Regions from separate parts of the Alteromonas alvinellae genome, predicted to be linked through region 1. Evidence: predicted binding sites of a transcription regulator. Region 1 holds the regulator's gene; the other holds the start of a gene.
What was found. Region 1 encodes FliA, which starts transcription of late flagellar genes. Its sites were predicted from a motif close to CTAAAGNTNNNNNNNNNNNNGCCGATA; they were not measured.

Region 1 (8,304 bases):
TGTGCGGAAGAAACTATCGCAGGAGCTGGGGTTCCTTATTCCGCCTGTCCACATCCGTGATAACTTAGACCTTGAACCTAATACTTATACGATTGCTATGCTTGGCGTAACCATTGGCGATTCTGTTATTAGTCATGATGAAGAGCTTGCTATCAACCCTGGGCAGGTGTTCGGTAAATTAGAAGGGCGAGCCACTAAAGACCCAGCCTTTGGTTTAGATGCAGTTTGGATTAAGCCGAATAAGCGCGAGCATGCGCAAACCTTGGGATACACTGTGGTAGATGCTGCTACGGTTGTGGCAACGCATCTAAGTCAATTACTTTCTAATAATGCTTATCAATTGCTAGGCCATGAAGAGGCACAGCAACTTCTTGATATGCTAGCCAAGCAGCATCCGAAACTTGTGGAAGGATTAGTACCAGACATCCTTCCGTTAAGTACGGTAGTGAAAGTGCTGCAAACCTTATTGTTTGAGGGCGTGCCTATTCGCGATATGCGTACTATTGTACAAACGCTTAGTGAGTACGGTACACGTAGCCAAGACCCAGATGTACTGGTGTCTGCAGTGCGTATTGCCCTTAAGCGTCTAATTGTCCAAGAGATTACACAAGGGGCAAAAGAGATACCTGTCATAACCTTGGCGCCAGAGTTGGAACAGATGTTGCACCAGTCACTTCAAGCAGGTGGCGAAGATGGCGCTGGCATAGAACCAGGTCTGGCAGACAAGCTGCAGAAATCATTGCAGCAAGCCAGTCAGCAGCAAGAGTTAGAGGGAGAGCCTGCGGTACTCCTTACATCTGGCATGTTGCGACCCGTTCTGTCTCGCTTCTTAAAGTATTCTGTTGTTGGGCTTCATGTTCTTTCATACCAGGAAGTGCCTGACGACAAACAAATAAAAATAGTCAGTTCGGTCGGTCAATAATCTGACACTGGGTGATTGGAGAGGTTGCAATGAAAATTAGACGTTTCTTCGGCAAAGATATGCGTGAGGCGTTAAGCCAAGTTAAAGCTGAATTGGGCAGTGACGCTGTGATCATGTCAAATCGGAAGGTCGCTGACGGCATCGAACTTGTAGCAGCCTACGACAAAGAGCCGGAAGCCAAGCTTTTTACGCCTAAGGCGGCTGCGCAAACCGCTGCTAAAACACCTGGTCAAAAGGCAGTGCCTAGCCTAAGCGAAATTATTGGTGACGACGGCCCTGACAGCTTAAAAGCATTGCTTGAAAAGCAACACAGTGGAACTAATAGTGTGGCGAGTCCCGCGAAATCTAATCAACCAATGACAACAAACGCTAAGCACGCCAATGAAATTGCTTCGCACTTAGACTTTTCAGAGGCGTTTATTGACGATATAGAAAATCAATCATTTGGTGAAGATACTGTTAGTCAACACGCTTTCCCAGAACATCAAGCTTCAAGCATAGGCGAAACGCCGGTATCTCAGTCGGCAGAACTTGCACAAATCAAAGAAGAGTTAGCTTCACTTCGCGACGTATTACAGTATCAAGTTGCCGACTTAATGGAAGCGAAGAACAAGCGTCAAAAACCTGTTCATCAATACCTAGTCACGCGATTAACTGATATGGGGTTAAGTAGCGCGCTAGCAACACAGCTTTTAAGTTATACACCGGCCCACTACAACGAACGTGACGCATGGGTTTATCTTCTTAACCTATTGGCTAATCGCATAAATGTTACTGGTAACGATATACTTAACGCACAAGGTGCTGTTGCACTCGTAGGGCCAACGGGTACGGGTAAAACAACCACTGTTGCAAAGTTAGCCGCTCGCTATGCGCAGAAATACGGTGCAGAGTCGGTGGCTATGATAACCATTGATACGTATAGAATTGCAGCCTATGAGCAGCTAGCGACATACGGAAAAATTATTGGCTGTACTGTGCGAAAAGCGCAAACTAGTGAAGAACTTGCAGATTTATTGTTCCAACTTCGCCATAAGCGACTAGTATTGATTGATACAGCAGGTTTTAGTCAACGTGATAGTCGATTAATTAAGCAAATTAAGCAGTTCGACAACGGCCAAATGCCAAAAGTAAAAAAATATTTGGTAGCGCAAGCTAATACGCAATACCCTGCTTTGCAGAGAATTATTCAAGCGTATGATGATATTGAACTAAGTGGCTGTATTTTCACAAAGTTAGATGAGTGCTACTCTTTGGGAGAGGTGCTTAGTGCAGCAGTTGAATACCAACTTCCGGTTAGTTATGTCACCGATGGTCAAAAAGTGCCTGAAGACATTAAGATTGCAGAAGCGAAATCTTTGGTTTCCGCTGCTGCAAAGCTTTATAAAAAGTACGGTTTGAATCATACTAGTGGTAACAACGCAATTAAAACAGCATAAGCAGTATGATTGACGATCAAGCGAGTAGCTTAAGAAAAATGAAGCAATCACGGTTAATCAAAGTAATCGCCGTCACTGGTGGTAAAGGTGGCGTAGGTAAAACGAACATTACACTTAACACCGCTATCGCGATGGCGAAGCAGGGTAAGCGAGTAATGGTTCTTGACGCCGACCTTGGCCTTGCCAACGTAGATGTGATGTTAGGGCTAAGGGTTGAGAAAAATCTATCTCATGTACTCTCTGGAGAATGCACGTTGGACGAAGTGCTAGTGACCGGTCCTCACGGCATTAAGATTGCGCCTGCCACATCAGGCACGCAGTCAATGGCAGAGCTTTCACCAACGCAACACGCTGGTTTAATCAGAGCGTTTAGCGAATTACGGTCTCAGATAGATGTGCTTATTGTCGACACCGCGGCAGGCATATCAGATATGGTATTGAGCTTCTCAAAGGCCTCACAAGATATTATGGTCGTCGTATGCGATGAGCCAACATCTTTAACAGATGCCTACGCACTAATAAAAATTCTTAACCGCGAGCACGGTGTTTTTCGTTTTAAAGTCGTAGCCAATATGGTGCGCGATGTGCGTGAAGGTCAGGAATTATTTAGCAAATTAAGCAAAGTGACAGGGCGTTTTCTCGATGTTGCACTAGAATTAGTGGCGACAGTGCCCTTCGACGAGAATATTCGCAAGGCGGTGCGCAAGCAAACGGCTATTGTTGACGCCTTTCCAGGTTCTCCGGCAGCAGTAGCGATAACTAAGTTGGCAAGTAAAGCACTTACGTGGCCAATTCCAGCGCAGCCCGGTGGCCACTTAGAATTTTTCATTGAACAATTAGTTGCAGAAAAAGCCGTAGGAAGTCAGCGTTGAACAGCAAGGCAGCCGCTTATCAACAACAAACAGATAAATCGCAGTTAGTCGAAAGACATGCGCCTCTGGTAAAGCGAATTGCGCATCATTTGATTGCGCGACTGCCTGCCAGCGTACTTGTTGATGACCTTATTCAATCAGGCATGATTGGGTTGCTAGAGGCCGCTCGAAACTTTGACGGCTCTAAAGGCGCAAGTTTCGAAACCTTCGCAGGAATTCGAATTCGTGGTGCCATGCTCGACGAGATACGAAAAGGTGATTGGACCCCGCGTTCTGTTCACCGTAACGGCCGCGCCATAACGGAAGCGATATCTCAAGTAGAGAGCGAGACAGGGCGCGATGCACGAGATTCAGATATTGCTGACAAGCTTAACGTAAGCTTGCAGGATTATCACCAGATGCTTAATGAAGTAAATGCCGGAAAGCTAGTGGGTATTGAAGATTTAGGTGTGTCGGAAGATGTTATTACTACTGAACAAAGTAGAGGCAGTGACGCACCGTTAGAAGATTTAATGCAGGGTGCTTTTCAAAAAGCGCTTGCCCATGCAATTACGACATTACCTGAGCGAGAAGCGATTGTACTTTCACTTTATTACGATGAAGAACTAAACTTAAGAGAAATAGGCGAAGTTCTTGATGTAAGTGAGTCGAGAGTCAGTCAAATTCATAGTCAAGCCATGTTAAAACTCAAATCACGAATGAAGTCGTGGCAAGCTGACGAAGAATAGAGATTAATAACAATTAACCCCTCACTGGAGGCTATTTTGGACAAAAGCATGAAAATTCTCGTGGTCGATGACTTTTCTACCATGAGACGAATCATCAAAAACCTGCTAAAAGATTTGGGTTTTGCCAACATCCAGGAAGCGGATGACGGAAGCACTGCATTACCTATGTTACAACAGGGCGATTTCGACTTTGTTGTGACCGATTGGAATATGCCTGGTATGCAGGGCATCGATTTGCTTCGCGCTATAAGAGCAGACGATAAGCTTAAGCATTTGCCTGTGCTTATGGTTACTGCGGAAGCGAAAAAAGAGCAAATCGTTGCAGCGGCGCAAGCAGGTGTAAATGGTTACGTTGTAAAGCCGTTCACAGCAGCAACACTAAAAGAAAAATTAGATAAAATATTCGAACGTTTAGGTTGATCCAGACGCTCACCAGATAAATGAGGTTTACTGGATGACAACGAATGTAAACGTTCCAATATCGTTAGAGGAAGCAAAACAACTTGTCGCCTTTCTTGAAGAAGGCGATAAGACTTCAGCTAGCGCACTACTTGAAGCCGTCTCAATGAAAGAAAACGTTGAGTTGTTTGCTGAAGTAGGTAAATTGACGCGTCAACTCCACGACGCGTTGAATAACTTTCAAATAGACGACCGCATCAAAAATTTAGCTACAGATGACATTCCTGATGCGCAGTCCCGCCTTACCTACGTAATTGAAGAAACTGAAAAAGCTGCTAATACTACTATGGATGCCGTTGAGGCGAGCATGCCGATAGCAGAAATGCTGTCGGAGCGGATCGAAAAGGTCATGCCAGAGTGGAAGAAGCTTATGAATCGCCAAATCGAACTTGGTGAATTTAAGGCTTTATGCGCAGACTTAGACGAATTATTGGAAGAAGGTTCGGCTCAGTCAGCTAAACTTACACAATTGCTTACCGAAGTTTTGATGGCACAGGGCTATCAAGACTTAACAGGGCAGGTTATTCGTCGCGTTATCGACCTTGTAAAAGAGGTAGAAGATAGTCTTGTAAACATGCTTACCATGTTTGGGGAACGCGACGGTACAGAACACACTAAACCATCTAGCGTTAAGGCCGATAAGGTTGATGGTGTAGAGGCGGAAGGCCCAATCATTGATGCTGATCAACGGGACGATGTCGTTTCAGGTCAAGATGATGTAGATGATCTTCTGTCTAGCTTAGGTTTTTAGGGGAGCGGGCGCATGTCGTTTGATGTTGACGAGGATATATTACAGGACTTTTTGGTTGAGGCCGGAGAGATACTTGAACAATTACAAGAACAGCTCGTTGATCTTGAGAACAATCCTGAAGACGCGGATTTATTAAATGCAATTTTCCGTGGCTATCACACAGTAAAAGGCGGAGCGGGCTTCCTTTCTCTTACTGAGTTAGTTGAAATTTGTCACGGTGCCGAAAACGTTTTTGACGTAATGCGCAATGGCCAAAGAACGCTAACACCTGAATTAATGGATATTATTTTGCAGGCCACGGATGTGGTCGTTGAAATGTTCGAGCGCGTAAAAGCGCGCGATCCATTGGAGCCTGCAGATGCGCATCTAGTGGACGTTTTACACAAATTAAGCCGCCCAGAATCTCCAGATGAAAACATATTCGAGAACGCCAGTACGCCCGCTGCCGAGCCAGAGGTGGTTGCTGAAGAGCCCGAGTTAGTTATAGAAGAGCCTGCGCCTTCAACGACGGACGTGGGTGACAGTAGCGGTGGTATTGACGAAATAACTGAAGATGAGTTTGAGGCACTTCTCGATGAACTTCATGGCTCTGGTGCGCCAGGGCAGTCAGCACCAGCAAAAAGCGAACCTGCTAAGTCACCAGTGCCGGCGGCGAGTTCTGATAGCGATGATATTACCGACGAAGAGTTCGAAGCACTGTTAGACGACCTTCACGGAAAAGGTAAATTTGGCGGTGAAGAAAAAGCGGCGGCTGCGCCAGCTCCAGCATCTGCAACGCCATCTTCATCAGCAACCAGCGCAGGTGACGAAGAAATTACCGACGATGAATTCGAAGCGCTACTTGATCAGTTACATGGTTCTGGCCAGGGGCCGACTAAGCAGGGCGCGGCGACAACGTCGCCAGAGCCTCTTGTAGATAAAGCAGCAACAGAAGCTGTTCAGAAAGCAAAACAAGCTGCGCCAGCCGCGCCTAAAGCGACACCAGCGCCAGCCAAAACAAGCGCTCCTGCTGCGCCCAAAGCAGCACCTAAAAAAGATGATAAGAAAGCGAGCCCAGCAGCACCTCCTGCAGAGACCACTGTACGTGTAGATACTAAGCGCCTAGACCAAATAATGAATATGGTCGGTGAGCTAGTTTTGGTTAGAAATAGACTCATTAGCTTAGGTATCAATAGCAACGACGAGAGCATGTCAAAAGCTATCGCCAACTTAGATGTGGTAACGGGTGACTTGCAAGGTGCGGTAATGAAAACCCGCATGCAGCCTATCAAGAAGGTGTTTGGTCGCTTCCCTCGTGTTGTTCGAGACCTCGCAAGAAGCTTAAAGAAAGAAATTACCTTAGAGCTGGTCGGTGAAGAAACCGATTTAGATAAAAACTTGGTTGAAGCTCTGGCCGATCCCCTAGTGCATTTGGTGAGAAACTCCGTCGACCATGGTATTGAGATGCCGGATGACCGCGCTGCAGCGGGTAAACCGCGCATGGGTACGGTTCAGCTATCGGCATCTCAAGAAGGCGACCACATTCTTCTTACTATCGAAGATGATGGTAAGGGAATGGATGCCGAGAAGCTAAAAGAGATCGCTATTAGTCGTGGTGTACTAGACGCGGATGCTGCAGCACGAATGTCAGATGTTGAAGCGTTCAATCTTATATTTGCACCAGGCTTTTCCACTAAAACTGAAATTAGTGATATTTCTGGTCGTGGTGTGGGTATGGACGTGGTTAAGACCAAAATTAACCAGCTTAACGGTACGGTTAATATCGATTCGCAGCTAGGAAAAGGCACGCGACTGGATATTAAAGTTCCGCTAACGCTAGCCATTCTACCCACATTAATGATTGTTGTAGGAAAACAGACCTTTGCGTTACCATTAGGTGCGGTGAACGAAATAATAAATATGGACATCAAGAAGACCAATACGGTCGATGGCCAATTAACAATGATAGTTCGTTCAAAAGCAATTCCTTTGTTTTTCCTTGGCGAATGGCTAATCCGAGGCCCCAAAAATATCGATAAAGAAAAGGGGCATGTTGTTGTAGTACAAATTGGTACACAGCAAGTCGGGTTTGTCGTAGACGCGCTGATAGGCCAGGAAGAAGTGGTTATCAAACCGTTGGATGCATTGTTGCAAGGAACGCCTGGTATGGCGGGAGCTACAATTACGTCAGACGGTGGAATTGCACTAATTTTAGATATTCCGAGCCTGCTAAAACGGTACGCGCGTAAACCCATCAAGTAAGGCGATGAATTAACAGGAATGATAATCCATGGTCTTTAAAGTCCTAGTCGTGGACGACTCGACCTTTTATCGCCGTCGAGTAAGAGAAATACTCGATGGTGATAGAGAACTTGAAGTTGTCGGGGAAGCGAGAAACGGGCGTGATGCACTCGACAAAGCCGAGGCGCTTAAACCCGATGTAATAACCATGGACGTTGAAATGCCAGTTATGGATGGTATTTCGGCTGTGAAGGTTATTATGGATAAACGTCCTACGCCTATTTTAATGTTCTCTTCATTAACGCATCACGGCGCCCAAGCGACGCTTGACGCGTTAGAAGCGGGCGCGCTAGATTTTTTACCCAAAAAATTCGAAGACATCGCTCAAGACAGAAAAGATGCTTCGCGGCTACTTTGTACTAAAGTCAGGTTGATAGCGCGAAGAGGACTGGGTTTGAAGCGCCCATCCTTTCGCAATATTGAGTCCAGAAAACTTCCTGATAACGCGCCTAAACAAGCGTTTTTCAAAACGTCGGGTTTACTTTCTGGTCATAAAGACGCGGCCAAGCAGCCTACCGTTTCGTCTGTAAGACCAACAGGGAAGCAGTATAAATGTTTGGCAATAGGGGCATCAACAGGTGGGCCTGTAGCACTTCAAAAAGTGCTTTCTCCGCTACCCGGAGACTTCCCGTACCCCATTTTACTTGTACAACACATGCCGGGAACCTTCACTACCGCATTTGCACAGCGCTTAGACAGTAATTGCAAGATTGCTGTAAAGGAAGCTGAGCAAGGCGATATTTTGAAGCCTGGACATGCTTACCTCGCACCCGGGGGCAAGCAAATGCTTATTGAGTCTATCGGAAGCAACAAGCGGATATCGATTGTAGATGCAAGCCAGGCAGATAAAGTG
Region 2 (8,304 bases), on a different contig from region 1:
CGTTAATGATACCAGCTATTAAAGCATTGTAGTCTTCACTGCTCTCTAGCTTGCTTTCTGCATTCGCAAAAGTATCCATCATCTTCTCTAAGTATTGAGCAATGGGACTAACCACATTTCCAAACTGCCCGTTATCGCTTTTATCCTCGTTGTAATGCTGGATATTCTCGTATGTTTTTAACACTTCGGTTTGCGTAGTCCTATTCAACTGCAACGCATAGCCAACCAACTCTTTATCGTCAAAGCCTAAACTTAGTGCGTCTTCGAAAGCTTTGTCTATATCTCCGCTGTAGAAAGTATCGGCAAGATCCTGAACTTGACCGACCAAATCAGCGATCGATTCCAACTCATCTGCATCAAGTTCGCCTTTCAATGAAAAACTAATACCGCTTCGTTCATAGTATTGGTAAGAAGTTTGTTGTTGGTATGATGCTGTAAAATTGTTTTCACCTTGCTCACCACTGCCGCCAGATTGCTCCTGAGATGCCTGGGCTTGGAAGTTAAGTTGTTGAGACGCTTGGAACGAGCGAAGACTCTCAAAACTAAAACTCACTTCGTCCCCATCTTTAGTTCGAATCAGCAAGCTCCCGCTTTTCTCATCCGATGCAGCTACTGCGTTTAAGGATGAAAGTGATACGGCGTTCGGCTGCTGGCGACCGAATATGTCACTTTCCAGATCGTTTATTCCCGTATCGATGAGATCGCGACTTTTTACCATTCCTTGTTCAATCTCTTCATTCATGAAACCCGCTAGGTCTTTTTCAGCCATAGCAAAGCCTCGGCTTACGCCTTCTCTCGCTTGGCTAAATAAACCATTTAACTTCTCATCGCTTGCACCACCATCAGCTGCTCCACGAATAACACCGCCTACAAACTTAAGTACATTTCTGGCAACCTTTTCAAAATCGAACAAACTGCTCGACTTCTCTTCAATATTTTTCTCTTTGGTTGCTTGCGGCTTTTGGCCATCTATTTCTAAGGCTTGATTAAGGCTACTACTTACCACACGCAAGCCAATGCTAGTTTGGCTACTTGAAACAGATACTGAAGCCGCCTGTTGTTTAGAAAATTCAGCTGCTTGCTGCAATCCATCTTGCTGCAACTGTTTTTTTAATGCTTCATTCGGGTGAACAGATGCCTTTTGATCTGCTTTTTGATCAACCTTCTGATCGCCCATGAAAGCCTTAATTTGACCCACGTTCATAATTTGATCCTCACTATCCTCTTTCTTATTATCGGCTAAGAATCAGTATTGTTTAATTTTAATACAGATTTTTTTCTACCTGCTCCTCAATAATAGTGCAGAAGTGGATTGCGCTTGTTGCAGTTATTTTCTAAGAGACTACAATTCGCGACCTCAACACTGAATGGAGAATTTTATGACCGCGACCGAACAACAACGCTATCAAGCTCAGTTGGACGAAAAAGTAGAACGTCTTACTGCGTTACTTTCTCCGTTCGATGCGCCTGACTTGTCCGTATTTCCATCGCAACCAACTCACTACCGTATGCGCGCCGAATTTAGAGTATGGCATGAGGGCGATGATTTGTTTCACATCATGTTCAACCAGGAAACAAAAGAAAAGTACCGCGTAGATAGCTTTCCTCCTGCTTGTAAAGCAATAAACGATGCTATGACGCTGTTGTTAAAAGAAGTAAGACCAAATGAAGCGCTAAGAAAGAAGCTTTTTCAAATCGATTATCTTTCTGCACTATCTGGCGAGCTTGTCATCAGCCTTTTATACCATCGTCAACTAGATGAAAAGTGGCAAGAGGCTGCAATAGAATTAAAGGCGAAACTCGAGGCTCACTTTACGAAGGTAAACATCATCGGCCGTGCGAGAAAACAAAAGCTTATTATCGACAACGATTTTGTTATTGAGCGCTTACCCGTTAATGGCAAAGAATTCATATTTAAGCATATCGAAAATAGCTTCACTCAGCCCAATGCCGAAGTAAACTGTAGCATGATTGAATGGGCACTAGATTGCGTAAAGCCGCTCTCTGGCGATTTACTGGAGATGTATTGCGGTGCAGGTAACTTCTCACTGCCGCTAGCCCTTCACTTCGATAATGTTGTGGGGACCGAAATAGCCAAGCCCTCTGTACAAGCTGCGCAGTTTAATATTGAACAAAATCAGCTTGATAATGTGAAGATCGTAAGACTCGCCGCTGAAGAATTCACTCAGGCTATGAAAGGTGAACGTACGTTTAGTCGCTTAGAAGGCATTGATCTAAGTACATATAATTTCACAACTGTATTGGTTGACCCACCAAGAGCTGGGTTAGATGAAGACTCGCTTAGAATGATTCAGGATTACGATAATATCGTGTATATCTCGTGTAACCCTGAAACGTTGGCGCAAAACCTTGAGCTTTTAAGTGAAACTCACCACGTTGCTCAATCGGCACTATTCGATCAATTCCCGTTTACTCATCACATTGAGGCTGGCGTTTTACTTACACGCAAAGGCTAGTTTCCGTGTAAGTCTTCATTTGTCTACTATTTGCCTTCCACAAGAGCATGATGACTAACTGAACCGTCAGTTCTTAATTTTAGTAACGGAAGGTAGTCCGGGTCAGACATAAAATCGAGTGCATGTTGCTTTGAAGGCCACTGAATGATAACGCGAATAGCAGGTTCTTTTCTTTCGCCTTCTAAAGTTTGATGATTTGCACTGTTCGCTAAATATTTTCCGCCATGTTTCGACACTATATCCGCTGCGAGTTTTACATAGCGAGGGATCCAGGCTTCATCGGTAGGTGTGACTTCTAAAACTGAATAATACATATTGAGCTCTCTTTTCTTAACATTGACTGACTGTATCCAGTCATTATTTTATAGAGAGCTTAACAAGTAATATGCTATGTAATAAGAAGGTTTACACAAGAATCTGTTTCGTAAAACATTTGATAATACTTCACTGCTAGGCTTTCTGAGTCGCACCTACTTGAACAAAGCGCAATTGGGCTTTCACTCTTTCACCAATTTCACCTCTTAGTTTTTCATCTGCTTCTAATGCTTCGGCCCCCGCACTGAATACAAGCCTTACCATGGCATCAGCTTGAAGCTGCGCGCATGCGTATTCTACGCCCTGCTGTTCAATAATGTAGTCGGTCAACTCGTCGATGAAGTGTTGAATCTCTCTAAATACTGCCAACCGATAAGCCGACGACGTACCAGTATGCTCGCGTAGTAATAAACGAAATACGTTTGTATTTGCCGCAATAAATTCCATGAAGGTTTCAACAGAAGTATGTATTACGCCGCCTCCAGAGGCTATACGCCGCCTTGCCTGACGCATAAGCTGCCGCAATGCTAACCCGGCTTCATCCACCAGCGTTAAACCCAATTCGTCCATATCTTTGAAGTGTCGATAAAAAGACGTAGGTGCTATACCTGCCTCTCGGGCAACTTCACGCAAGCTGATTGCCGATAGGCTGCGGTTTTCATCGAGCAAAGAAAACGCAGCATGAATGATATTTTGGCGGGTTTTTAATTTCTGTTCTTGTCGACTCACATTCGCACCATAGGTTGATTAGCTCTGAACGGCTTGATGATTTTTAGCGCTCGGGATTGAAGCCCTAGCGTCATCTGAATAGCCATTAACGCAATCAAACTCCGCACATCAAAGACTAGCATGTGTAGTTTATCGCAACACACACCTGTGGGGAAAGAGAAACAGAATCATCTCTTTTATAAACAAGCATTAAGCAGAAAAATCCGCAAATAACGAGCGCTTCAGCGTAGCTTTACTATAATTAAACTTTACACATGTAAGCAGAACTAATCTGGGTTTTGCTTGCCTGAAGCCTCGTAAAACGATAAATTAGCGAACAGTTGTAAGCCAAGTTGTATAAAATGAAAAAACCTCCTCTTATCCTTACTAATGTGCTGGTATTTATTATATCTGGCGCAATTGCGTTTATTGGTGTGCCGCTATGGGTGGCGTATCAAGGCATCGATTGGGCAGAAATCGGTGCGGCTATATTCCTATTTTACTTTACCGGTATGTCTATAACTGCCGGCTATCACCGCTTATGGTCGCATAAAACTTACGACGCCAATGTTGTAGTTCGTGTGATCCTTGCGATTGGTGGCGCTATGGCGCTGCAAAATAGTATTTTGCACTGGTCGTCAGATCATCGTGTTCATCATCGTCATGTTGATGACAACGATAAAGACCCCTACTCTGCGAAGAAAGGGCTTTGGTTTGCGCATATCGGCTGGATGTTGCGTGAGTATCAGGCCAAACGTTACGATGACTACAGTAACTGTAAAGATCTTCAAAAAGATAAAGTGGTGATGTGGCAGCATAACTACTATTTGCCCATCGTGCTGGCGGCTAACTTTGGTATCACGGGTCTTTTGGGCTATTTAAATGGTGACGTATTAGGCATGATCCTGGTAGCCGGTGTACTTCGCCTGGTGCTAGTGCATCATGTAACCTTCTTCATCAATTCTCTTGCTCATTTTTGGGGTAGCCAGCCTTACACCGATAAGAACACAGCACGAGATAACGGTATTCTTGCGTTTTTTACCTTTGGTGAAGGTTATCACAATTACCATCACATCTTTGAGTACGATTATCGGAATGGCATTCGCTGGTACCAGTTCGATCCTACCAAGTGGCTAATCAGAGGTCTGTCTTTTGTAGGTTTGACGTCGAACCTTCGTAAAGTACCTGAAGAGCGCATCGAAAAAGCCCTAGCGGCGATGCAGCTTCAAAGGGCAAGTGAAAAAGTATCACTACTGCCGAACGCGGAAGAAATGATGCACACTATTCAAGAAGAGTACGACTTGTTGATGCAGCGTATGAGTGAATACTATGCCACGAAAAAACGCGTGATGCGCGTTAAGCAACGCACCTTAAAGCGGAGTATTGAAGGACTTGAGCTTGCATATAAATATAAAGAGCTGAAACACGCCTTTGCTGTTCAGAAAGAAAAATGGACACAATTGCAGAGTTTGTCGCTTCAAATGGCATAACTACTTTCTTTACCCTTGTATTCGTAAAAAACCACATAAGTCTATGCTTATGTGGTTTTTTTTGATCTATAGTTGGAATGACACATCAAGTAAGGTAGTTATACTGGAGTTTGTAAGGTTGGGATAAAAACTTAGCTTTATTCTGAGTTAGATGTTCAAGCTACATCATAAACTGAATTATGGCGGTTACTGTGATTTCAGACGCCACATCATAGAAGTAATAATACGGGAAGGTAACATGGCAACGAAGCAAAAAACAAAAGCTCCATCGTATCACTATGACGCAATAGTTATCGGCACAGGTCCTGGTGGAGAAGGTGTTGCAATGCAGCTTGCCAAAGCCGGAAAAAAAGTGGCGGTTGTTGAGCGCTACGAGGCAGTGGGAGGGGGCTGTACCCATTGGGGTACCATTCCATCGAAAGCCCTTCGTCACTCAGTAAGCCGTCTTATTGAATATAACTCTTCTCCCTTGTTTGCCGACAACCACTTAAGTAAAAGTCTTACGTTCTCTGACATCATGCGCCATGCTAGCGGTGTGGTAAAAAGCCAAACTAGACTTCGTTCTTCATTCTACGATAGAAACCGCGTAACGCTATTTCACGGCGAAGCCAGTTTCGTAGATGCGCATACGTTAGAGATAACCCGTAAAGATGGCTCTAAAGATACAGTCACTGCTGGCCAAATTGCTATTGCCACAGGGTCGCGTCCTTATTGTCCTAAAGACATCGACTTTGGTCACCCGCGTATTTATAACTCAGACACTATCCTATCTTTAGATCACGATCCTAAGTCCATCATCATTTATGGTGCAGGGGTAATCGGCTCCGAATATGCCAGCATCTTCAGAGGTTTAGGTGTGAAAGTTGACCTGGTAAACATGCGCGATCGACTTTTATCTTTCCTAGATGACGAGATCTCTGACGCGCTCAGTTATCACCTGTGGAACAATGGCGTACTCATTCGTCATAATGAAGCCTATTCTTCGGTTGAGGCTACCGATGACTCGGTTATTTTAAACTTAGAGTCAGGCAAGCGCATGCGTGCAGATTGTCTTCTGTTTGCTAACGGAAGAACGGGTAATACAGATACACTTAAACTCGAAAATATTGGTTTGAAAGCTGATGGCAGAGGTCAGCTTAGAGTGAATGAAAATTATCAGACCGACGTAGACAATGTCTTTGCGGTCGGCGATGTGATTGGTTATCCAAGCTTAGCATCTGCAGCTTACAACCAAGGTCGTTTTGCCGCGGAAGCTATGCTTGGCATAAAAACGCATTCGGCGTTGGTAGAAGATATACCCTCTGGTATTTATACTATTCCGGAAATCAGTTCTGTAGGAAAAACAGAGCAAGAACTTACCGCAGCAAAAGTGCCTTATGAAGTAGGAAGAGCCCAGTTCAAACATTTGGCCAGAGCGCAAATTGCGTCTACGCAGACAGGAAGTTTGAAAATTTTGTTCCATCGTGAAACAAAAGAAATCTTAGGTATTCATTGTTTCGGCGAACGTGCCTCAGAGATTGTTCATATCGGCCAAGCTATCATGCAGCAAAAAGGCGAAGGAAATACCATAGACTACTTCGTTAACACCACATTTAACTATCCGACCATGGCCGAAGCTTATCGAGTTGCTGCTATTAATGGGCTGAATAGGATTTTCTAATAGGCACAAAAAAGCCGGCGAAATTGTCGCCGGCTTAAATGCAATAACTAAAAATTAGTTACGGTTCGCAGCAAGCGCATTAAGCGAGTCTTTGTGTGCTACGATGTCGATGTGCATATTTTCTTGATCGAATGTCATTGTTGCAATGGCGTAGTCACCCTGACTCTCGCTTGCAATGTCGATCAGCTTTGCTTGTGCATCACGGAAACGAATGTTATTGCCGATTTGATCAGACATACATTGGTTATTCATTTCGAATGTTTTCGCATCCATGCAATCGAAAAGCTGGTTTTCACCAGATTCCGCATGCGCAATACCAAAGGCTGCTGAAAGAGCTAATGTTAGTACTACTTTACGCATGTTTCTTCTCCTGTGCTACAGTCTACTACTGTCACTATTAAACATACTGTATATACATAAGATAGTCAAACTGAGATCATAGTTTTGTGACAAAAGTATGACAAAGAGAAATATTTGGAGAAAAATGTGAAAGGCCACGATGCATTGGTGGTTAAAGCGAGAAATTGTAGACTGTGTACCCCTCACCTACCGCATCAACCCAACCCCATATTTAGCACTGCACCATCAACCAAGGTGCTTATTATTGGGCAAGCACCGGGGTTAAAAGCTCATGAACGCACCATTGCGTTTGATGATCCCAGCGGGGATCGGTTACGCGATTGGTTGTCTGTCTCGAGGGAGATCTTTTATAACCCACGCTTAATTTCGGTGCTGCCAATGGGCTTCTGCTTTCCAGGTTATAAAAATGGAGCCGATGCCCCGCCAAGAAAAGAATGCGCCCCCGCTTGGCATAATGACTTTATTCTTCATTTAAAACCTAAAGTAACGCTTTACGTGGGACGTTACTCGCAACAGTATTATTTACCGCAACACAAAACGTTAACTGAAGCTGTACGCAGTCCGACTGAAACACATTTCGCACTGCCCCACCCGTCCGGTAGAAACAACAGGTGGCTCGCCAAAAACCCTTGGTTTGAATTAGATATCCTTCCGAAGTTGCGAGACACTATAGAGTCTGTATTGAAAGTTTAATCGTGCTCTTCAAGAAACGCTAAAAGCGCGTCGAACGGCATGGGCTTCGCGTATAAGTAGCCCTGGGCCTCATCACAACCGAGCTTTATCATGTAACTCGCCTGCTCTCTTTTTTCCACGCCTTCAGCAATAGTCAGTAAGCCTAGCTTGTTACCCAGCGTTACTATGGTTTCAGCTAACACTGCACTTGCGCCTGGCTTAATATCTTTAACGAATGAACGATCAACCTTTAGCCGGTCTAGCGGTAGCTGCTGTAGATAACTCATGGAGGAGAAGCCTGTTCCAAAGTCATCAATGGCTATTTTAACGCCGAATTCTTTTAGTGAACGCAATGCATCAATAACAATTTGTGGTTCATCCATCACCACACTCTCTGTTATTTCGAGCTCTAATAAGCTCGGGTCGCAGTTAGCTTTGGAAAGTGCTTGTTGCACTTTCTCCACAAATAACCTGTCGCGAAACTGCGGAATAGAAATATTAACCGCTACTCGGAGATGCCCATAGCCTTTTTCTTTTAACGCTTGAAGACGTCGGCATGATTCTTCTAATACCCACTCACCGATATCAACGATAAGACCTGAATATTCAGCTAGTGGTACAA

Region 2: ACX5KA_RS01655 (DUF5610 domain-containing protein) is a predicted target of FliA. The motif match lies at 1,234-1,260, and genes of this name have one in related genera.

What each region holds. Positions count from the first base shown of each region.
Region 1 is NZ_CACSIH010000021.1:1,295-9,598, forward strand. It holds gene flhA (flagellar biosynthesis protein FlhA) at 1-922, shown strand, start outside; gene flhF (flagellar biosynthesis protein FlhF) at 952-2,361, shown strand; gene ACX5KA_RS01435 (MinD/ParA family protein) at 2,367-3,233, shown strand; gene ACX5KA_RS01440 (RNA polymerase sigma factor FliA) at 3,230-3,961, shown strand; gene cheY (chemotaxis response regulator CheY) at 3,998-4,381, shown strand; gene ACX5KA_RS01450 (protein phosphatase CheZ) at 4,416-5,171, shown strand; gene ACX5KA_RS01455 (chemotaxis protein CheA) at 5,184-7,412, shown strand; gene ACX5KA_RS01460 (protein-glutamate methylesterase/protein-glutamine glutaminase) at 7,441-8,304, shown strand, end outside.
Region 2 is NZ_CACSIH010000023.1:24,368-32,671, reverse strand. It holds gene ACX5KA_RS01655 (DUF5610 domain-containing protein) at 1-1,204, opposite strand, end outside; gene trmA (tRNA (uridine(54)-C5)-methyltransferase TrmA) at 1,380-2,477, shown strand; gene ACX5KA_RS01645 (DUF1330 domain-containing protein) at 2,504-2,791, opposite strand; gene fabR (HTH-type transcriptional repressor FabR) at 2,928-3,521, opposite strand; gene ACX5KA_RS01635 (acyl-CoA desaturase) at 3,863-4,990, shown strand; gene sthA (Si-specific NAD(P)(+) transhydrogenase) at 5,229-6,650, shown strand; gene ACX5KA_RS01625 (hypothetical protein) at 6,705-7,010, opposite strand; gene ACX5KA_RS01620 (uracil-DNA glycosylase family protein) at 7,125-7,703, shown strand; gene ACX5KA_RS01615 (bifunctional diguanylate cyclase/phosphodiesterase) at 7,700-8,304, opposite strand, start outside.